One region of the Paenisporosarcina sp. P4_D4 genome, then DNA from elsewhere that is predicted to be linked to it. Evidence: riboswitches for the same ligand, from Rfam matches in the RefSeq annotation. Region 1 holds a riboswitch; each other region holds the start of a gene.
What was found. Region 1 has a riboswitch for lysine ahead of AC1DSL_RS10015 (aspartate kinase). Riboswitches for the same ligand answer to the same signal wherever they lie in the genome.
Positions count from the first base shown of each region.

Region 2: it holds a riboswitch for lysine, as region 1 does, so the genes downstream of both, AC1DSL_RS07060 (amino acid permease) here and AC1DSL_RS10015 (aspartate kinase) in region 1, are expected to answer to the same signal.
Region 3: it holds a riboswitch for lysine, as region 1 does, so the genes downstream of both, AC1DSL_RS10995 (transporter substrate-binding domain-containing protein) here and AC1DSL_RS10015 (aspartate kinase) in region 1, are expected to answer to the same signal.

Region 1 is NZ_JBFUIO010000036.1:564-9,253, reverse strand. It holds gene trxA (thioredoxin) at 173-487, shown strand; gene uvrC (excinuclease ABC subunit UvrC) at 586-2,379, shown strand; lysine riboswitch at 2,468-2,647, shown strand; gene AC1DSL_RS10015 (aspartate kinase) at 2,751-3,974, shown strand; gene AC1DSL_RS10010 (DnaJ family domain-containing protein) at 4,034-4,405, shown strand; gene AC1DSL_RS10005 (YslB family protein) at 4,494-4,907, opposite strand; gene AC1DSL_RS10000 (succinate dehydrogenase cytochrome b558 subunit) at 5,183-5,794, shown strand; gene sdhA (succinate dehydrogenase flavoprotein subunit) at 5,846-7,600, shown strand; gene sdhB (succinate dehydrogenase iron-sulfur subunit) at 7,606-8,379, shown strand.
Region 2 is NZ_JBFUIO010000019.1:1,013-8,018, reverse strand. It holds gene AC1DSL_RS07080 (hypothetical protein) at 1-161, shown strand, start outside; gene AC1DSL_RS07075 (DinB family protein) at 172-654, opposite strand; gene asnB (asparagine synthase (glutamine-hydrolyzing)) at 798-2,645, shown strand; gene AC1DSL_RS07065 (MerR family transcriptional regulator) at 2,703-3,467, opposite strand; lysine riboswitch at 3,649-3,831, shown strand; gene AC1DSL_RS07060 (amino acid permease) at 3,939-5,339, shown strand; partial or broken gene AC1DSL_RS07055 (DUF2188 domain-containing protein) at 5,415-5,528, opposite strand; gene AC1DSL_RS07050 (YjcZ family sporulation protein) at 5,965-6,129, opposite strand; gene AC1DSL_RS07045 (YebC/PmpR family DNA-binding transcriptional regulator) at 6,663-7,006, opposite strand, start outside.
Region 3 is NZ_JBFUIO010000043.1:2,131-9,136, forward strand. It holds gene AC1DSL_RS10975 (YqhG family protein) at 1-392, opposite strand, end outside; gene AC1DSL_RS10980 (DEAD/DEAH box helicase) at 419-1,951, opposite strand; gene AC1DSL_RS10985 (amino acid ABC transporter ATP-binding protein) at 2,212-2,952, opposite strand; gene AC1DSL_RS10990 (amino acid ABC transporter permease) at 2,969-3,724, opposite strand; gene AC1DSL_RS10995 (transporter substrate-binding domain-containing protein) at 3,785-4,624, opposite strand; lysine riboswitch at 4,760-4,942, opposite strand; gene AC1DSL_RS11000 (phosphoglycolate phosphatase) at 5,608-5,943, shown strand; gene AC1DSL_RS11005 (GGDEF domain-containing response regulator) at 6,269-7,006, shown strand, end outside.

The DNA.
Region 1 (8,690 bases):
TCATTTCTGCTTCAACTAAAATCCATGTTGGCAATAGAATGTTAACATAAGAATGAGCAGTGTTCATTATGTTCATTTTTAGCTATTAAAAGGTTGAGCAAAAAAGTAGAAGCACTATTTACCACATGCTATACTACGTTTAGAGTTTGTATTTAGAGGAGGATGTTTTAATATGGCAATTGTACACGGAACAGATCAAAGCTTTTCAAGTGAAATTTCAGACGGCTTAGTTTTAGTCGATTTTTGGGCACCTTGGTGTGGACCATGTAAAATGATCGCTCCAGTTCTTGAAGAATTAGATGCTGAGATGAGTGGCAAAGTAAAAATCGTAAAAGTTGATGTAGATGAAAACCAAGAAACAGCTAGCAACTTCGGGATTATGTCAATTCCGACATTGGTACTTTTCAAAGACGGGCAACCTGTCGATAAAGTAGTTGGATTCAACCCGAAAGAAGCTTTGGTTGAATTAGTAAACAAACACGCATAATCTTTTCAATTGGCGTTCTAGTCTTATATTGTAAAAGAAATATTATTAAAACCGGGTACCCATGGGCACCCGGTTTTTTTAAACAGGTGATGAAAATGATGAATGATTTAATTCAACAGAAATGTGCGATTTTACCTGATCAACCAGGTGTTTACTTAATGAAAGATCGCCAAAGCACTATTATTTATGTGGGCAAAGCCAAAGTGTTGAAAAATCGTGTGCGTTCTTATTTTACGGGGAGTCATGATGGAAAAACACAGAGACTCGTCCAGGAAATTGAAGATTTTGAGTACATCGTAACATCTTCAGATATTGAAGCTCTCATTCTGGAATTGAATTTAATCAAGAAGCATGATCCGAAATATAACATCATGCTGAAAGATGATAAAACGTATCCTTATATAAAAATAACAGGTGAAAATCATCCGAAATTGATAACAACCAGAATCGTTAAAAAGGATAAAGGGAAATACTTTGGTCCTTATCCAAACGCATATGCGGCGAGTGAAACGAAAAAATTACTGGATCGTTTATACCCGTTACGCAAATGTCCGACATTACCAGATCGGGTTTGTTTGTATTATCATTTGGGCCAGTGTTTAGCTCCTTGCGTTAAAACAATCGAGCAAGACGCATACAGAAAAATTATTGATGAAATCACACGGTTCTTAAACGGTGGCTATCAGCAAGTCAAACAAGAATTGACGGAAAAAATGTCATCGGCAGCTGAGAACTTAGAGTTTGAAAGAGCAAAAGAATACCGTGATCAAATCACACATATTGAAACGGTTATGGAAAAACAAAAAATGACGACCAATGATTTTACCGATCGTGATATTTTTGGTTATGCCATCGATAAGGGCTGGATGTGTGTGCAAGTATTCTTTGTACGCCAAGGGAAGTTAATCGAGCGAGATGTTTCATTATTCCCGTTATATCAAGATCCAGAAGATGAATTCCTGACGTTCCTCGGCCAGTTTTATGATAAACCGCATCATATCAAGCCAAAAGAAGTATATTTGCCAAGTGCGGTGGATTTGCAACTGGCAAGCCAGCTTCTTGAAGAAGTAAAAGTGGCTTCTCCGAGTCGTGGGCAGAAAAAACAAATGATTGATTTGGCGACAAAGAATGCAGAAATCGCTATCCATGAAAAATTCCAGCTCCTAGACCGACAGGAACAACGAACGATTGGTGCAGTGGAAGAACTGGGGATTGCAATGGATATTGCGCCTCCTCTTCGAATTGAGGCATTCGATAATTCACATATTTATGGATCTGATGCCGTCTCAGCAATGGTATCGTTTATTGATGGAAGACCGAATAAAAAGGACTATCGAAAATACAAAACGAAAACAGCTGCCCGTCATGATGATTACGGAGCCATGCGTGAAGTCATTCGCAGACGTTATACGCGTGTGCTGAAGGATGAATTGCCTCTTCCCGATTTAATTGTCATTGATGGTGGGAAAGGGCAAATGGAAATCGCCCGTGAAGTGATCGAAGATGAACTCGGTTTGTCTATTCCGATTGCAGGATTAGCCAAGGATGCGAAGCACCAGACATCTTCGTTGTTATATGGGGAACCCCCACAGATCATTCCCTTGAAACGAACAAGTGAAGGGTTTTATTTGCTACAACGGATTCAGGACGAAGTGCATCGATTTGCGATTACATTCCATCGGCAACAGCGTGGGAAACAGACGATTGCTTCCGCTTTGGATGGGTTTGAAGGAATCGGTCCGAAACGCAAAAAAATGTTGTTGAAGCATTTTGGTTCTGTAAAACGAATCAAAGAAGCATCCGTGGAAGAGCTGAAACAATCAGGTTTGCCATTGCAAATCGCGGAATCCATGTCTGAATATTTTCAAAATGAGTCATTGTCAAAAGAGTGAGTATATGATATTCTTGACTCACTGAAATTGAATCACTGATGTATGTTCAACAAGGAGCATCCGCTTCCTTTTGAACAAACATCGAATAAGTGGTGATAGAGGCGCGGAAATCAACAGTAGCTTTCTCGAGGATGAACAGATCCATTGAAGGAAAGTGAAAGGGAAATTCGCCGAAGTTCGACATCCTGTATCAGATGTCGTGCTGGTTTTGCATTGAATAAATGCAGGATTGTCAGAATCTAATCGATTCTGGAGGGCTATCTCACATGGACGCTTCTTTTGAACGTGCATGCATGGAGACAGCTTTTCACGGATTACCCGTAGATAAGGCTGTCTTTTTTAGCTTCTTTGGAAATAAGGGAGAGTTTACATTGAGTCGCATTGTCATGAAATTTGGTGGTACGTCCGTCGGTAACACTGAACGGATCCGTAATGTCGCAAAACGCATAATCGGTGAAACAGCAAAAGGCCATGAAATCGTAGTAGTCGTATCAGCGATGGGGAAAACGACAGATGAATTAATGAGTCTGGCTGGGGATTTATCAGCAGAACCTTCAAAACGTGAAATGGACATGTTGCTGTCAACAGGGGAACAAGTAACAATTGCTTTGTTGACAATGGCACTTCAACATATGGGGCAAGATGCGGTTTCGTTTACGGGATGGCAGGCAGGAATCGGAACGGAATCCGTTCATCGCAATGCTCGAATTGAAAATATAGATACTGTTCGTATGGAGCAGGCTTTGTCGGATGGAAAAGTGGTTGTTGTAGCCGGTTTCCAAGGGATGGATACGTATGGAGAAATTACGACACTCGGACGTGGTGGTTCGGATACGACGGCGGTTGCAATTGCAGCATCGCTAGGAGCGGACCAGTGTGATATTTACACGGATGTCGATGGCATCTATACGTCAGACCCTCGATATGTGGATGGGGCAAGAAAATTGCAGGAGCTATCCTATGACGAAATGCTGGAACTTGCTAACTTAGGAGCTGGGGTTTTGCATCCTAGGGCAGTGGAATTCGCTAAAAATTATTGCATGCCACTAAGTGTCCGTTCTAGCTTAAGTGAAGATACAGGAACCATATTATTGGAGGAACCTACTATGGAAAAAAACTTGATAGTGCGTGGTGTCGCATTCGAACCGGAAATTGTTAGGGTTACGGTAGGCTATGAAGTGCCTTTTAACGGCTCACTAGCCAAAATTTTCACTACTCTTGCAAAACATCATGTAAACGTTGATATCATTGTTCAAAGCATTATGGAAGGCGTGCAGCCAAGTGTTTCTTTCTCCATTAAGAAAGAAGATTATGCAGAAACTGTTCAAGTCTTGGAAAGTAAAAAAACGGAGTTGGGATACCAATCTACCAATTTTGAAGTTGGATTGGCCAAAGTGTCGATTGTTGGGTCAGGAATGGTTTCAAATCCAGGGGTTGCTGCACAAATGTTCGATCGCCTCCGCAAAGAAGGAATTCCCGTGAAAATGGTCAGTACTTCGGAAATTAAAGTTTCGGTTGTTGTACCTGAAAGTGCGATGCTACAAGCCACAAATGCATTGCATGATGAATTTGGATTAGCTGCTGTTCGAGTATAAAAACATTTCATGATATGATGAAAATAGTTTCATAATCATCATGAGAGGCAGTGAAAGAAATGAACTGGCATATCGTGGAGGATTTAATCAAAAAAGCACAACGTGATGGACAGTTTGACAATTTGCCGGGAGCCGGGAAGCCGTTGCCGCCGGATGAATTTGCCCATTACCCAGAAGACATTCGTATGGTAATGCGCATTTTGAAGAACTCAGGGCATGACGATGAAGCTCAATTCGTGAAAGAAGAAATGAGCGACTTACAGCATCAAATGAAAAAAGCCACACAACGAGAAAAAACAGAACTTGAACAGCAATATAATCAAAGACTCACCCAATTGAACCGTATGTTATCGCAAAAAGGAATCAAAACAAATAGTAATGTTTTTAAACAATATCAGTCTCAATTGGATAACAGATTGAATTGGGATTGAAAAAAGCGGACAGACACTCCATTTGGAAGTGACTGCCCGCTTTCTTTTTAGCTTTAAACCGATATTCATTGTCTAGTCAACGAACCTATTAAACTTTTTCTTTTAGATCCCATTTCACATGGAATTGAACGGCGTTTTTCTTCAGTTGTTTTTCTTCAAAGCATTCTGTCATAAAGCCACCCAGTTTTTCTTGCTGCTGAGCCAGGAATCCTGCTTCCAGTCGGAAACAACGTTTCTCAATCTGCAGGGCATCGGGTTCTCCAGTCAATACATAAAATGCTTCATCTTTTGTACTTTGTTCAAGTGTTAGAATGCCCCAGCCCGCTTCTTGAAAAAAAGATGTCGTTTCTTCCATGGAAAACATCTGGAACTTGCGGGCTAAATCTTTTCCGGCCCAATATAAAATATCTTCTTCGTGTTTCCCTAAAATTGTCGAAAGTACATGATCTCGAATTAATTCGTAACCAAAAGTGGGTACCTTTTTTGTCTCTGTCATTGTCATCTGAATCCCGCTTTCTGGCTTAATTGCCTTCAAACTTTTTTAATATAAGAATTTTTCATGGACAAGGTAGTTAAAATAATACAACACCGAGAATTTACATGATTTAAATTGCCTTATGTAGTGGGCTTCCTTGCCTTGACGCTCCCTTATGATGGGAGTACAATAAACATGTCATAATATTGTACCATGATGAGATATGCAGTCAATGTTGCTTTCGTTCCATACGAAGGTCTGATCTTGTCTGCCTATTTTCAGTACTGAGGGGGGTAACAGTCTTGTCGAAAGATCGTGAATTTTATTTGCGCCGTTTACATTCTTTACTTGGAATCATTCCAGTAGGATTGTTCGTGACGCAGCATTTGGTTGTTAACCATTTTGCTACAAGAGGAGAAGAGGCTTTTAACAAAGCATCTCACTTCATGGAAAGTTTACCATTCGTATTGTTTTTAGAATGGTTTGTCATCTACATTCCATTGATGTTCCATGCGTTCTATGGTGTGTACATAGCCTTTACTGCGAAAAATAACACACAGCGTTATGGTACATTCCGTAACTGGATGTTTGTTTTGCAACGTATTACCGGGGTCATTCTAGTCGTGTTTATCGCATGGCATTTATTCGAGACACGATTCCAAAAAGCAATTGGTGCTGATGAAGTTAACTTTGACATGATGGCTGATATATTAGCAAATCCATTAATGTTTGTATTCTACGTGGTTGGTGTTGTATCTGCAACATTCCATTTAGCTAACGGTATTTGGTCATTCTTGGTAAGCTGGGGTATCACTCAATCACCTAGGTCACAACGAATTTCAACTTACGTGACGATCGGTATCTTCTTAGCATTGACAGTAATCGGCGTTCGTGCACTTCTTGCATTCGTGTAATAAGTTTCTGAAATTGCTTGATTACTATTAAAAAGAGGAGTGAGAAGAATCATGGCAAAAAGTAAATTGATTGTTGTCGGCGGTGGTCTAGCTGGTTTAATGGCAACAATGAAAGCAGCAGAAGAAGGAACAACAGTAGAATTATTCTCATTAGTTCCTGTTAAACGCTCACACTCAGTGTGTGCTCAGGGCGGAATTAACGGAGCATTAAATACAAAAGGTGAAGGCGATTCAACTGACAATCACTTTGATGATACAGTATACGGCGGGGATTTCCTTGCGAATCAACCACCAGTAAAAGCATTGGCAGAAGCAGCACCTGGAATCATTCGATTATTCGATCGTATGGGTGTTATGTTCAACCGTACACCTGAAGGGTTATTAGATTTCCGTCGTTTCGGGGGAACAATGTTCCATCGTACAGCTTTCGCAGGCGCTACAACTGGTCAACAATTGCTTTATGCACTTGATGAACAAGTACGTCGCTACGAAGTTGACGGTCTTGTAACGAAATACGAAAACTGGGAATTCCTAGGTGCAATCTTAGATGACGACGGCGTTTGTCGCGGAATCATGGCTCAAAACTTGAAAACTATGGAAATCCGTCCTTTCCGTGGTGACGCTGTCATCATGGCAACAGGTGGTCCTGGTATTATTTTTGGAAAATCAACAAACTCTATAATCAATACAGGCTCTGCAGCTTCAATTGTTTATCAACAAGGTGCAACCTACGCAAATGGCGAATTCATTCAAATTCACCCTACAGCGATTCCAGGAGATGACAAACTTCGTTTAATGTCCGAATCAGCGCGTGGTGAAGGTGGACGTATTTGGACATATAAAGACGGTAAACCTTGGTACTTCCTTGAAGAAAAATATCCTAGTTACGGGAACTTGGTACCTCGTGATATCGCAACTCGCGAAATTTTTGATGTGTGTGTTAACCAAAAACTTGGGGTTAACGGCGAAAACATGGTATTCTTGGATCTTTCACACAAAGACCCGAAAGAATTGGATATCAAGCTTGGCGGAATCATTGAAATTTATGAGAAATTCACAGGTGAAGATCCCCGTAAACTTCCAATGAAAATCTTCCCAGCAGTCCATTATTCAATGGGCGGACTATGGGTTGACTACGATCAAATGACAACTATTCCTGGTTTATTTGCTGCAGGTGAGTGTGATTACTCTCAACATGGCGCAAACCGACTTGGAGCAAACTCATTACTTTCTGCAATTTATGGCGGAATGGTTGCAGGTCCTAACGCAGTTAAATATATGAGTGGACTAAAAACTCATGCTGAAGATATGCCATCAACAATTTTTGATGCACACACGGCTGCAGAGCAACAAAAATGGGATGAAATTATGTCACTTGACGGTACTGAAAATGCATATGTCTTGCATAAAGAGCTTGGCGAATGGATGACAGATAACGTAACAGTAGTTCGTTATAACGACCGTTTACAAGCAACTGATGAAAAAATTCAAGAACTTCTTGAGAGATTTAATAATATCAACATTAATGACACTCAAAAGTGGTCCAATCAAGGTGCTACTTTCGCGCGTCAATTGAAAAATATGCTATACTTAGCTCGCGTTATTACGCAAGGTGCATTGTTACGTGATGAAAGTCGTGGTGCTCACTACAAGCCAGATTTCCCAGAACGAGATGATGAGCAATTTATGAAAACAACTATGGCGAATTTTGATCCAGCTACTGGAGCGCCGGTCATTCATTATGAAGAAATAGATGTTTCATTAATTCCACCACGTAAACGTGACTATTCATCGAAAGGGGATTAATAATCATGAACGCAACAGCAACTAAAACCGTCGTTTTTGAGATCCTTCGTCAAGACTCTACGGATTCTACCCCGTATTGGGAAAAATTCGAGTTAGATTATCGTCCAAATATGAACGTTATTTCTGGATTAATGGAAATTCGTCGTAATCCAGTAAATACAGATGGTAAACACACAACACCTGTAAACTGGGATATGAACTGTTTGGAAGAAGTATGTGGAGCATGTTCGATGGTCATCAATGGCCGTCCACGTCAATCATGTACAGCTCTAGTTGATAAATTGGAGCACCCTATTCGCTTAGAACCAATGAAAACATTCCCTGTTGTACGCGACTTAATTGTTGACCGTTCACGTATGTTTGATTCATTGAAAAAAGTTAAAGCTTGGGTTCCAATAGATGGATCTTATGATCTAGGCGATGGACCACGTATGCCTGAACGTAAACGTCAATGGGCATATGAACTATCTAAATGTATGACTTGTGGCGTTTGTTTGGAAGCTTGTCCAAACGTAAACACAAATTCAGATTTCATGGGCCCAGCACCGTTATCACAAGTACGTCTTATGAATGCGCATCCAACGGGTGCTATGAATAGAGACGAGCGTCTAAATTCCATCATGGGTGATGGCGGACTTGCAAACTGTGGTAACTCTCAAAACTGTGTAGTCGCATGTCCTAAAGGAATTCCTTTGACTACTTCTATCGCAGCTCTAAACCGTGACACTACGGTTCAAATGTTCAAAAACTTCTTCGGAAGCGACCACATGGTTGACTAAGAAGAGCTTAATTTGTCAGCCTCCCGCATTTTGCGAGAGGCTGCTTTTTTGTTTAAAGAAGTGTGCGGTGGGAGTTAAGTTACAGAAATCGCTCCGAATTCCCGAAAGTTGCTCCAAAATCGAAGCGAAGCCAATTTTTTAATCCAATAATTCCGTCAGAATTAGGAGATAAATGGTTAGTTGCCCCAATAATGGCAGAAGTTGCCCCAATAACTCTTAAAGTTGCCCCTATAAAGCAAAAAGTTGCCCCTATCCACACAAATCTCTCTCCAAATTTCTCCATTTATATCCATTAAATTCTTTCCTCTCCA
Region 2 (7,006 bases), on a different contig from region 1:
ATGTTGATGATTTTGGATGGAAACATACAAAAAAAGTTCCTACACACGGCAACAAAGAACTTTATTTTATCGCGGCTATTAAAGATGCAAAGATCTTATACTACACTTTCAATCCAAGAACAGGTGAATATTTCCTCTTCCATGAAACTAACCCTGAGTAAAATGAGCTCCTCAAGGCTTTAAAGTTGTGAGTCCTTTTCTAATCAAATTTGCAGATACCGGTTTTTTCCCTAACTCACGAGACCAAACTGATAACTGTCCTATATGGTGGATTTCGTGCGCTATGGTGTGGCGCATCACTTCTCCCCATGTGAGAATTTCGATGCTTCCATCCTGTCTGGTTTCTTGTAATTCGTTCATTTCCATATGGTTATCCCATGCATGGACAAACTCTCTTACGTCTTGTTGAAAGAGCGCATCCAATTCCTTCACCCGCTCCAGACTTTGATACTCTTCAAAACTCTCTTGGAAATCAGGCTTGCCTTGCAAGACACGAATCCAGCTCCACTCCACATCGATAATATGGAATAATGTGTGCAAAATCCCCCCCACTCCACCTGTCCGGACTTTTAATAATTCCTCCTGAGGTACGCCTTCACACCATTTGTACCATTCTTCTCTTACGATCCAGTTGTACTGAAAAAATGTTTTCATCTGTATTCTCCTTTCTCTTCCACTTAAATAAGTAATTCGCCAATCAATCGATAATTTCCTATCGTATGAGCATTATTGTTTTTTTTTGCATAGGCTAGAAAGATGCAAATGAAGAGTTTTTGAGTTAGAAGGGATGAGAATCAATGTGTGGAATTACAGGATGGGTTCACTTTGAACGCGACTTGCGAACACAAGCATCTGTAGTTGAAAACATGACAAAAACATTGGCCAAACGCGGACCAGATGATGAAAATGTATGGTTGGAAACACATGCAGTATTTGGGCACCGACGATTGACAGTTGTTGATCCTATAGGTGGCAGGCAGCCAATGACGAAAGTACATCATGATACCCGCTATACACTTTGCTATAACGGAGAATTATATAACACGGAAGATCTTCGGAAGGAATTACTGCGAAAAGGCTATACCTTCTCTGGACACTCCGATACAGAAGTACTACTGACTTCCTACATTGAATGGAAAGAACAGTGTGTGGAATATTTCAATGGCATATTTGCCTTTGCCATTTGGGATGAAAAGGATCAAAAAGTGTTTATTGCTCGCGATCGTTTAGGCGTAAAACCGCTGTTTTATACTGAACATGGCGGGGGCTTGCTTTTCGCTTCAGAAATTAAAGCTCTTCTTGCCCATCCAGATATGAAAACGCAACTGTCTCGCGAAGGATTAGCAGAAGTGCTGGCTGTGGGGCCATCCCGAAAACCCGGTTCCGGGGTATTCCATGGAGTGAAGGAATTGCGACCTGCTTACGCATTAACCGTTTCACGCCAAGGTCTTCGAATTTGGCGCTACTGGAACGTCAAAAGTGAACATCACACAGATTCAGTGGATGAAACGGCAGAAAAAGTTCGTTTCCTCGTAACGGATGCCGTCGAACGACAACTTGTATCAGACGTGCCACTCTGTTCCTTTTTATCAGGCGGGGTTGATTCCAGTGCCATTACGGCCATAGCAGCCAATCGTTACAAACATGAAGCAAAAGGACCTCTTCATACTTATTCCATTGACTATGAAGATAATGCCAAGTTTTTTAAAGCGAATGAATTTCAGCCGAATGCCGATGGACCTTGGATTGATAAGGTCGTCAATACATTCGGAACCGTGCATCACTCTTCCATCATTACGCAAGATCAATTAATAGATCATCTGACTGAAGCTGTGCATGTCCGTGATTTACCTGGTATGGCGGATGTCGACTCCTCCTTGTTATGGTTTTGCAGAGAAATAAAAGAGGATTTCACAGTTGGTTTGTCTGGAGAGTGTGCGGATGAAATTTTTGGTGGTTATCCATGGTTTCACAATGCTAATGATTTAAATGGCACTGGTTTTCCGTGGATGCGCTCCACAACCGAGCGAGTCTCCTTATTAAAAGATGATTGGCGCAAAAAACTCAAACTCGAAGATTACGCACGTCAGGCCTATGAACAGAGTGTTGCTGAAACTCCTCGTCTCGATGGCGAATCAAGTCTTGAAGCAAAACGGCGAGAAATGTTTTATCTGAATATGGTTTGGTTCATGACAACACTTCTTGATCGTAAAGACCGTATGAGTATGGGAGCAAGCTTGGAAGTACGCGTACCATTTGCAGATCACCGGCTTGTCGAATATGCCTGGAATATTCCTTGGGAAATAAAGATGGCGGGAAATCGGGAAAAAGGTATCTTGCGAAAAGCATTAGAGGGCATGTTACCTGACGAAGTCCTTTACCGCAAAAAAAGCCCTTATCCTAAAACCCATAATCCGTATTACACCGACCGTGTCCAAGGCTGGCTGAAAGACATTCTGATAGACAAAAATTCGATTCTGCATGAACTATTTGACCGTGACCGGTTGAATGAATTGGTTGAGTCGAAAGGAACTGCATTCAAAGTTCCATGGTTTGGTCAATTGATGTCTGGGCCACAGCTTCTTGCCCATCTCGCTCAAATGCACGTTTGGTATAAAGATAACAATATTCAATTGATTGATTGATTATTTCAACGAAAGAAAGAGCAGATTGAAGTCGAATTGACTCAATCTGCTCTTTTGTTATGACTTCATACCGGTAAAAATTTGAATGGCATCATTGAAGAATGCAGCCGTTCCAGGCTGTTCTTTATCATAGTAGGCAGTAAAGCGTTCATCATCCACATACATCTGCCCAAGTCCTGCATGTGCTTCCTTGCTATACTTTGGCCAATAGTACATAAGCCATTGTTTATGCAGTTCAGCGGCTTTTTGGGCTTTCTCACTTGCGGGATCTCCCGTCTTGAAAGCTTCCGCTAAAGTCATGGCAATTTCATTGGCAAGCTTTGTTACTTCATCATGCTGTGCCTGCGTCATGTTCATTACTTTGCTATTTGATTTATCGACCGTGTCATCTCCATATTTCGCCCGAATTTCCTTGCCGTATTGTTGTTCATTATCATCTACCATTTTTTGTTTGAAGCCTTCAAATTTCTCATCGTTCGTCATGGTACTTCTCCCTTCTGTTGAAGAAATCGTTTTTTCCACGTTGGCAATCAGTAGATCGAGCTGCTTTCGTTTGTCGAGGAGTTGTGAACGATGATCATTCAAGGCTTTCACACCATCAAATGAAGGATTGTTCACGATTTGTTTGATGTGTTCGAGACTCAAACCCAGTTCTCTATAAAACAAGATTTGCTGTAACTTATTGACTTCCGCTTGGCCATATATCCGATATCCTGATGAATTGATTCTCGCCGGCTTGAGAAGATTCATCTCGTCATAGTATCGCAATGTGCGTGAACTGATTCCCGACAATTTCCCTAATTTTTGAACTGTGTATTCCATCTCGTCACCTCCTCTTGATTTCATCGTACACCTTGACGTTGCGTCAATGTCAATTGGAAAATCTAAAAAACTTGCAATAAGCTGAACTTTCGTACACTACTATAGTAAATCATTTCAATTGACTAATCATTTAAACGTATCTATATTAGTACAGTGAATAAATATAGCCCTCATCAGCTTAAGATGAGGTAGAGATCGCGATAAATAATAGTTACTTGAAAGAAAGTCAGAGAACTGAACTTGCTGATTTCAAGCGAAAGAATTTTTCGCAGAAGCACTGTGTCGCTCTGATTACTAATGCTGGGACTGGCACTGAATAAGTGCAGAACTGTCATAGTGATTGACCATGAAAACTATCTTTTTGTCTGATTCGGTTTTTGCACACCGTTTCTGATTGCGTTTTATGTACATTTATTTTACAAATCATGTTTTTTGGGTAGATAGAAAATGAACTGAAAGGAGCATATGCTTATGAACACGAACAAAAAACTAGGTTTATGGATTTTAACTGCGTTAGTAGTTGGAAATATGGTGGGATCCGGCATTTTTATGCTCCCCCGCACTTTGAGTGAAGTTGCAAGCCCTGCCGGCGTATTATCCGCTTGGTTGATTACGGGATTTGGAGTGTTGATGATTGCACTCGTGTTTGGCAATCTTGCATTGAGAAAACCTAATTTAACTGGTGGTCCACAGATTTATGCAAAGGAATTGTTTAAGCCGGGCAGTAACGCTTCCACGTTGTCAGGATTTATGTCTTCTTGGGGATATTGGATTGGGAATGTTGCTGGTAATGTTGCCATCATCACCACTTTTGCAGGTTATTTGTCCACGTTCTTCCCTATTTTAGTTAATCAGGCTGAACTGTTTACCATTGGTAACTTCACTTTAAAAATGGGGAATGCACTTACCTTTACAGTTTGTACATTATTGTTATGGGGTGTGCATTATATCATCCTAAACGGTCTAGAAAATGCCGGGAAGATAAATTTTGTTGCCACTGCCACGAAAGTAATTGGATTCATATTATTTATTGTAATTGGTCTATTTGCATTTCAAAAAGCAAACATTCTTCCTTTTGTAGCGCCGAGATATGATGAGCTTGGACAATCTATTGGTCTTTTGGGGCAAGTTAATGGTGCAGCAGTAGCAACTCTTTGGGCATTCGTTGGTGTTGAATCTGCCGTAGTATTTGCATCTCGTGCTAAAAAACCAATCGATGTTAAGCGTGCAACGACGATTGGACTACTTATTGCTCTAACCATTTATGTAGGGATCAGCACGCTAGTTTTAGGAATGTTAAGCCATGAAGCACTAATCGCTTCTGATAAACCACTTATCGATGCCATTTCAACTGTGTTGGGACCAGTCGGTGGAAAAATTCTTGCCGCCATCGGTCTGGTCAGTTTATTTGGTTCCACAATTGGTTGGGTTATGCTGAGTGCTGAAATTCCTTACCAGGCAGCAAAACAAGGTTTATTTCTCCCTTCATTCGCAAAAGTGAATAAGAATGGGATACCTGTCTTTTCTTTAGTCATCACTAATTTAGTTGCACAGGTGTTCATATTCTCCACGGTATCAAATACGATAGCAGCCGCTTTTGATTTCATCATTATCGTCGCAACGCTGTCATATTTAGTTCCTTATTTCATTTCTTCTGCTTTCCAGTTGAAGCTGGTCTTTACTGGTGAAACATATAAAAATGGAAGAGGTAGAATTACGGATGGGATTATAGGAGTTCTTGCTACCCTTTACTCCATTTGGGTTATTTATGCAGGTACAGCCGACCTCAAGACTTTTACATTTGGTGTAATCCTATTAGCCAGCGGGATTCTGTTTTACAGTCGAGTTAAAAAAGCAAACAACAACATTTAATACCCAAAACGCCCACTTCATCTATGAAATGAAGTGGGCGTTTTTATGTGTTTAAGCTTCAATCATAGTCATACATCCTTCTTCCATTCCATCCTGAAGAAGTGCGTTGGCAATTTCGATAGCTTTCTTGCGGACAGTCGTGTCCAGGTTTTTCAATGAATCCGGATAATCATTGTTGTTCCAAGGCATGAAAAAAACTCCTTTTTTTATGTAACTGTTCCCGTAGATCATTTAATCAAAACAACATATGCTGAAACTTTTCAAAAGGGATTTATTTTTTTGTGCAACCTGGAATATGATTCTGTCTACCTGGAGTGTCAATCTGTCTACCTGGAACCTTAAACTGTCTACCTGGAGTTATGCTATTTGAAAATACCCCAAACCTTTCGTAACTATGAAGGGGAAATAGTATTTTATACAACCTGGAATGCGACTCTGTCTACCTGGAACCACAAACTGTCTACCTAGGCCACATTCTGTTTCCCCAGAAGTAGCGAAGGTGGAGCAATATTCGAGTTTCATTAAAAAAGAGTGCTGTTTAGGCACTCCTTAAATCAGTCGGTATTTTTTAGGGGAAATTCGAGTGTATATAACCATCTTACTTTCGAGAGAATTTCCTATTTTACTAGCATTTTCTATGGTGGAAAGATGCACCGATGATAATTAGTAAAATGAAAAGAACTACAATTATTGCAAAAGTACTCCCGCCTCTACGAGAGCAGTGGTCGTATTGACCACCACATGGTCCATAGCCACCACATTGACCGTAACCGCCGCCGTAATAATCCATGATAAAGTCCCCCTTTCCTTCAAAGATTCTTATATGATATGAAGGGGATGATGAAGGACCTAGGGATTTAGCGGAGTAAATGAGCTTTTTTGTTTACTGAAATGATGATTCCTTTTACAATTTATAGGATATTCTTTGACAAAGACCATTGTGTGTGTAATAATAGTCAAGTTAACATGTAAGGTAACAATTAAGTTTTGAAATTCTGGCATCTACTCGATGTTTTTGATTAAACTTATTCACACTGGCGCGACTATAGGGTCGCAAGGACGTAAAAGAAGGTAGGGTTTACGTTGCTTAAGGAAGACACCCAGTGGACAAATGACCGCGGCACGGAAAGCAAGGAACACTTTCTTAGGAAATTATTCCCCGAATATTCGGGATGAAAAATTATCATTCAGACTTTATGTTATCTTATCTATATAAGGGACATGCCCAATTGGGTATGTCCCTTTTCCAATTTTAATTTGAAATCACAATAAAAGCCGTACCTACTGCCAGGTTCCCCTGGACTCGGTGCGGCTTTCTATTATTTATTCACCTAAGTCCACGTTATGGTAGACTTGTTGAACGTCTTCTAGGTCTTCAATCGCATCAATCATTTTCTCGAATTGCGCTTGTGCATCTTGTTCAAGCGTGATGTCATTTTGTGCTAGCATCGTCAGTTCAGCAACTGTAAATTCAGTAATTCCTACGTTCTTGAATGCTTCTTGCACAGCATGGAACTGATCAGGCTCAGCATATACAATCACTGATTCCTCTTCTTCTAATACGTCACGCACATCAACGTCCGCTTCTACTAAAAGTTCAAATACTTCGTCTGCTGATTTGCCTTCAATCCCAATGACAGCCGTTGCGTCAAACATGTAGGCAACCG
Region 3 (7,006 bases), on a different contig from region 1:
TAATACGATACTTTATAGTTCACGCCTAACCATGGAGTTAATATGGGTTGGGAACCTGGATTACCGGATACCCGTTCATACATGTGGACAAATGAACCCAGATCATTGGTTGCTTGAAATATCTGATTGAGCCATGGAGAACCGAAGTGCACAACTTCCCCTTTGATGTCTTCTTCCAATTTGTTTTGATCAGTAATTAACGTTATTTGAGCCGGACTCGGAACAATGTTTGTATTTTCGATGTATTGCCAATAATATGGGCGGTTCATGATTTTTTTGTCCATATCGATGGTTAATTGGACAGTGATGTAGTGGTCATGTTCTTTGACGATCTGGCAATTGTTTTCTTTAAAAAACCTCACTAAATATTCGTGGATTTGTTGTGGATACATATGATTCCTCCTCTAGATGTCTCTAATCAAATGGATTGTTTATATGTGGATAAAATACTGTCTAGCTCACCCACTGCCTTCTCAAATACATCGATTTTGACATGGAGCAACTCTAAGATATCATTCTCTATGGTTTGTTCAATTGCCAAGTTGTAAATATGAACATCATGTTCCTGACCTAACCGGTGAACACGTCCGATACGCTGTTCCAATTTCATCGGATTCCAAGGTAAATCGTAGTTGATGACATGGTGGCAGAACTGCAGGTTAATCCCTTCTCCACCAGATTCAGTCGCAATCAGCACCTGTGCGTGGTCTTTAAACAATTGCTTCATCCAGTCTCGTTTACTCGCCTTGAACTTCCCATTAAAGATGACACTTGTGATTCCTTTAGAATGTAAATACCATTGTAAATACGCTTGACTGGCTCGGTATTCGGTAAATAAGATGACTTTATCATTTGCCTCGGTAATAATGTCATAAGCTTTTTCAGCTTTTGCATTGACTTCGAGCGTCACCAACTTTTGAATAATTTCTTCTATATAAAGAACCGCCTTTGAATCGGTGCATTTTTGACGCATCTCGTTTAAGGTCAAATAAGTAGCTTCCTTACTGCTGCACATTTCCTTTTGCAGTGTAATCATCGTGAATGCACTCGAAAATTCAGGCGATATATTCTTCAATTCCAAAATCATTTCGTAGACTTCTTTTTCTTGTGGGGTAAACTGAATCGGAATGGTTTGGACACGTCGGTTCGTCCATTCAATTCCTGTGTCCTGTCTTCGGTTTCTGACCATTACTTGATTCACTAATTCTTTTAAGAAATCATCATTTTCCCAGCTATGTTTACTTGCGGAAAACGCTGCTTGAAACGTCTCATAATCACCGAGATGTCCAGGTTTCAGCAAGGAGATTAAATGAAATAATTCAAATAGATTGTTTTGAATAGGCGTGGCCGTCAGTAACAAACAAAACTTCTTCTTTAAATCTTGAACAAACTCATAGTTTTTTGTTTTATGATTCTTCAATTTGTGCGCTTCATCAATGATGATTAAGTCATAGTCCTGCTCATAGATATGTTCTTTATGTGGGCTCCTTTTGGCCATATCCATGCTCATGACGACGACACTGTAATGATCTAAACCATAGTTCTTTCGATAAGCAATGGCTGGAATATAAAATTTGTGGTTCAACTCTTGCACCCATTGATTGATTAAAGAAGCTGGAGCCAATATTAACGCTTTTTTCACAAGTCCCCTGATGAGGTACTCTTTCATTATTAAACCGGCTTCAATGGTTTTGCCAAGCCCCACTTCATCTGCGAGAATTGCTTTTCCATTCATGCGTTCTATCACAGTTTCCGCGACTTCGAGTTGATGCTTCAATGGTGTCAGGTTAGGTAAATATTTAGGAGATTGAAGACCGGTAAATTCGGTAATCAAGTTCGACTTTACTACGTCATAACTCATCTTATATAGCGTCCAGTTATCCCAAGCTTCACGATTTTCCAATCGATTTATTAAGCCTTCTTTCCACTTAGACGACCTTTCAATAATCATAGATATCACCTCATACAACATTTTCTTTCTAATAAGATGTCCAAAAAAGAAATAGCTATGATTTTTATTTGAAAATAAATATAAAAGCCTCAATCAAATCGTGATTTCACATTAAGCGCAACATCAAAATTAAAAACTTATTTAATATATTCAACTATTAAAATCATAGATTTGCTGCACTTGAGAGACAATAAGAAAAGGGACATCCAGTAATCGGATATCCCTTTTTGTCATGTAATTATGATCTAGAAAAGATTAATTTACATCTTTTTTAATGTTCGTTTTAAGAATTCTTTTGTACGTTCTTGTGTTGGGTTATTGAAAATTTGCTCTGGACTTCCCACTTCACAAATAACACCCTTGTCCATAAATACGACACGGTCTGAAACTTCCTTCGCAAATTCCATCTCATGCGTGACGATTAGCATTGTAAGACCTGTTTCAGCAAGTTCCTTCATGACTTTAAGAACTTCTCCTACCATCTCAGGATCTAGTGCTGATGTTGGTTCATCAAACAGCATGACGTCTGGTTCCATTGAAAGTGCACGTGCAATTGCTACACGCTGTTTTTGACCGCCTGACAAGTGGCTTGGTTTCGCGTTGATATATCGATCCATCCCAACGACTTTCAGGTATTTCATCGCAATTTTTTCCGCTTCTTCCTTTGAGCGCTTCAAAACTTTTACTTGTCCAATGACGCAATTGTTGAGGACATTATGATTGTTGAATAAGTTGAATTGCTGGAAGACCATTCCGAGTTTTGTTCGGTAAGCATGGATATCATGCTTGTTATCCAAAATGTTTTCATTATTATAAATGATTTGTCCGCCGCTCGGTTTTTCCAATAGATTAATGCAACGCAGAAGAGTGGACTTTCCAGATCCCGAAGAACCAATGACACAGACCACTTCCCCTTTATTTACCGAGAAGTCAATGTCGCGCAATACTTCATGGGATCCAAAAGATTTGCTTAGATGCTGTATATCAATAACTGCTTCCATGTGAACTTCTCCTTTCTTATCGGTTACCGTTTTTTGCTGTACCAAGTACATTTTCCGGCATTCCGATCATGCTGTAATTTTTAGGTCCGTCAAGTTTCCGTTCCACATATCGAAGGATTAATGTGACGGTGAATGTCATGATGAAATACAGGACACAGGCAACAAAGAACGATTCAAAATACCTGAAGTTATTTCCTGCCACTGATTTCGTTTGGAAAAACAACTCGGTAACGCCAATGACGTTAAGTACAGCCGTATCTTTAATATTGATGACAAATTGATTGCCTGTTGCCGGCAAAATGTTGCGAACGACTTGCGGCAGGACGACATGGATCATTGTCTGGAAATGATTCATGCCGATTGCCTGAGATGCTTCGAATTGGCCTTTATCGACGGACACTATTCCCCCACGGACAATCTCTGCCATGTACGCTCCTGTATTGATCGATACGATGAAGATGGCCGCAGACAATACGTCCATGCTGATGCCAAATGCCAGGGCCGATCCATAAAAGATAACCATGGCTTGCACGATCATTGGCGTGCCGCGGAAAAACTCAACATACACAGATAAAATTGTATTAATAATTTTTAATAGCCATTTTTTAGCCCCTCGTTCAGGCATTGGAATCGTTTTGATGACACCAATCAGCAATCCAATGATTGCCCCAAGAATTGTCCCGATAATGGAAATCAAGAGTGTCATACCTGCTCCACGAATGAACATCGGCCAGTTATTAGATAAAATCGTCATAATCCACTCAGTACTCATTTTTGTCCTCCTAGGAAAACGTAAAACCGGCTGCTATTGCAGCCGGTATCACGTTGTTACTTATTGTGCTGCCGGTTGATTTTTAATAGCGTTATCCATGATTTCCTTACGTTCTTCATCTGAAATCTCTGCGAGTGCTTCATTGATTTTTTCTGTTAAGTCACTGCCTTTTTGTAATCCGACTGCAGTTGTCGTGTCTTCTACAGACGTCTCGAAACCATCTGTAAATTCAACCATAGCGAAGTTGTCGTTAGCTGCGGAAGCACTGATTCCTTCTGGGCGTTCCGATACATATCCATCAATCATTCCTGATTCAAGTGCTACACGCATCGCCGGGAAGTTATCCATAGCAGTCTGCTTTTTCACACCTTTGATTTGATCGATCACGGAGTAGTGGAATGTATTTAATTGTGCCGTTACTTTTGCTCCTTTGAAATCATGGATCGAAGCGGCGCCCTCATATTTCCCGCCTTTTTTAACAACCATGACCAACTCTGAAGTATAGTAGTTGTCCGAAAAATCGATTGACCCTTTGCGATCAGCTGTTGGTGACATGCCAGCAATGATGGCATCGATCTTGCCAGAAACCAATGCTGGAACAAGACCGTCCCATTCCGTTTTMACAATGACCAATTCTTTACCTAGCTTGTCAGCGATTCGTTTTGCAATTTCAACGTCATAGCCACCTGCGTATTCAGCATTTCCGTCAATTCTCACTCCGCCATTTGCATCATCCATTTGAGTCCAGTTGAATGGCGCATATCCTGCTTCCATTCCTACTATGAATGGGTCTTTCTTTTCTGATGAACCTGTTTTCTCTGAACTGCTTGTCCCACAAGCTGTTAAAAGCAAAATGGTAGAAAGGAATATCGTTAAAAATATGGCTGATTTTTTTCTCATGACTAGTTCTCCCCTTTTGTTTGATATATGTTTTAAATCGTCTTTATAGACTAAAAAGGCCAACTCCACAAAAAAAGACCTGAGATGAACTCAGGTCGCAATATGCGTAGTTGCCCTAAATCCTCTACTTTTCCCAAATGAGATAGCACACTCAATAAACCGGGATGTTTATTGAGACAGTCCTGCAGTTCTTAACTACAGACCCAGCAAGTAATACCGAGAAATATTACTCACTTCGGCGACATTTCCTTCTCCTTAGAATCAAAGCTTTCTCAAACTCCTCTAAGGACTGTTAAATATCGCGCCTCTACCTCACCATATAAGTGAGGTTGTATTCAATTGTGAATCAGTCTTTCAACAACATCCACAGTCTACAACAACATAAATTATCTGTCAACCAATCTAATAATCTAGTACTTATCCTATTTGCATTTGTTGAGTCACCATTTCTTCCATCAAAAGCCAAATGATATATATATATTTCCATTATGCTATCGTTATCACCAAAGACAGCACAGACTTTGGGAAACCCAACACAACACAAGTACGCCTATCACATCCGGATGAGGCAGTAACCTGCGATCCGTAATCGAAGAGACAATGAAAAATGATGGATGAAATAGTGGAGATCAACAAAAAAACCGTGGCATGACATCGCCAACGGTTTCATAGATAGGGGTTACTACAATAGGAAGACCCATTATTTTATTTGAATTCCTATTTCTGTATTAACTTGATTTAATTACACATTACGAGATTTTCCTGGGGAACAGCATTCGACGCAACGCCCCGACGTTCATCAACAGCATACAAATTTGTAATGTGAGTGTCACGTAATAAGATAATAGCTAACGAACCAGAATAGTATAATAAACAAGCATAAAATAAGATTTTGAGGAGTAAACGATCGTAATGAAAAGACTTGTATTAATACAAAGTGGTCATGTGAACAAAGTAAGAACGCTATTGAAAGGTGAAGGTTAATGAAGAAAAATCTATTAAAGCGCTTATTCGTATTTGGTGGAGCTATGTTACTTTTCCTAGCTGCATGGGTATATTTTATTATGGATTACGGTACACCAGATGAATTTAGTAAAGAAGCGTGGCCAGAAACCAAAGAAACAGCTAAACTAGCGACTATTGAACACTTTAAAAAAGAAAAAAATGTTGATGTTGTGATTAATAATATAAGTCATTCAGGAGAGTATGCGACATCTGAAATTTATTTAGATGGACATGTCGCTGGCGATGAACAACAGAAAATCTGTGCTATTGTAAATTCTTCTAAGGACTATCAAGTTGAAATTTGCAAAAACTAAAATTGGAAATCATCCAACCTTTTGGAGCCAAATGGAGCAGTTAGCTTTTGCTAACTGTTCTTTGTTTTTCTTCTTGCCTAATTAAAAATTCCTTTGCTTTCTTACGAACGGTGTCCTATTTACGTGATTTGATAATTTAAAATAACTACACTAAATGCATTATGTTGTTTCTTTAACTCGCTTTCCATAAACCTTGAATTTTCATGACTTATTCGATTATTTATCATCTGAAATTGTGTAGTAAGATTGCCTGACTCATACTAACATGTATTTCTATTTACCCTATTTTGTTATAATTAAGATTCAAAGTTTGGAGGTGCACAATATGGATCAACACATTCCATTAAATGAATCTAGATCTCAACCTCGGGATGAGGTGTTAATTTTACTTATTGACCCAAATATTGATTTTGTCATGGACATGAAAGATTCTTTTGACCGACATTCTATTTCTGTTTTAATTGCAACGACCGCTTCAAAAGGAATTGAATATTTCCATACCGTCAATCCAGATCTCGTGCTTATTGAAGCAAACCTGCCCGATAAAAGTGGATTTGATGTATTGCTGGAAATCAAAGATATTTCACGAGATCGATCTATACCAACCGCGATTATCTCTTCCAATCAATTAAAAGAAAATCGAATACGCGCATATGAACTAGGGGCAATAGATTTTATCAGCAAACCGATTGATTTGGATATTTTCATTCCCTTTATATTAAATCGCGTGGCTTTTAGAAAGTCGATTACGAATAAATTACTCGTTGACGAATTAACTGGTGCATACAACAGGAAACAATTTTATATAACTAAGTCTTCTCTTTATAATCGTTACGAAATATCCAATGAATCTTTTTCAATTGTTCTCATTGACTTCGACTTATTTAAAGATTTCAATAATCTTTATGGCCATCAAAAAGGAAATGAAGTGCTACAATTTTTTGTCCATATTGCCCAACAGACCCTACGTTCAAAGACAGACGTATTCCGTTTTGGTAGTGATGAATTTGTCTTATTGATTCGCCATAAACCAGCTCTTGTTGCTGCAAATATCGTAGAAGAT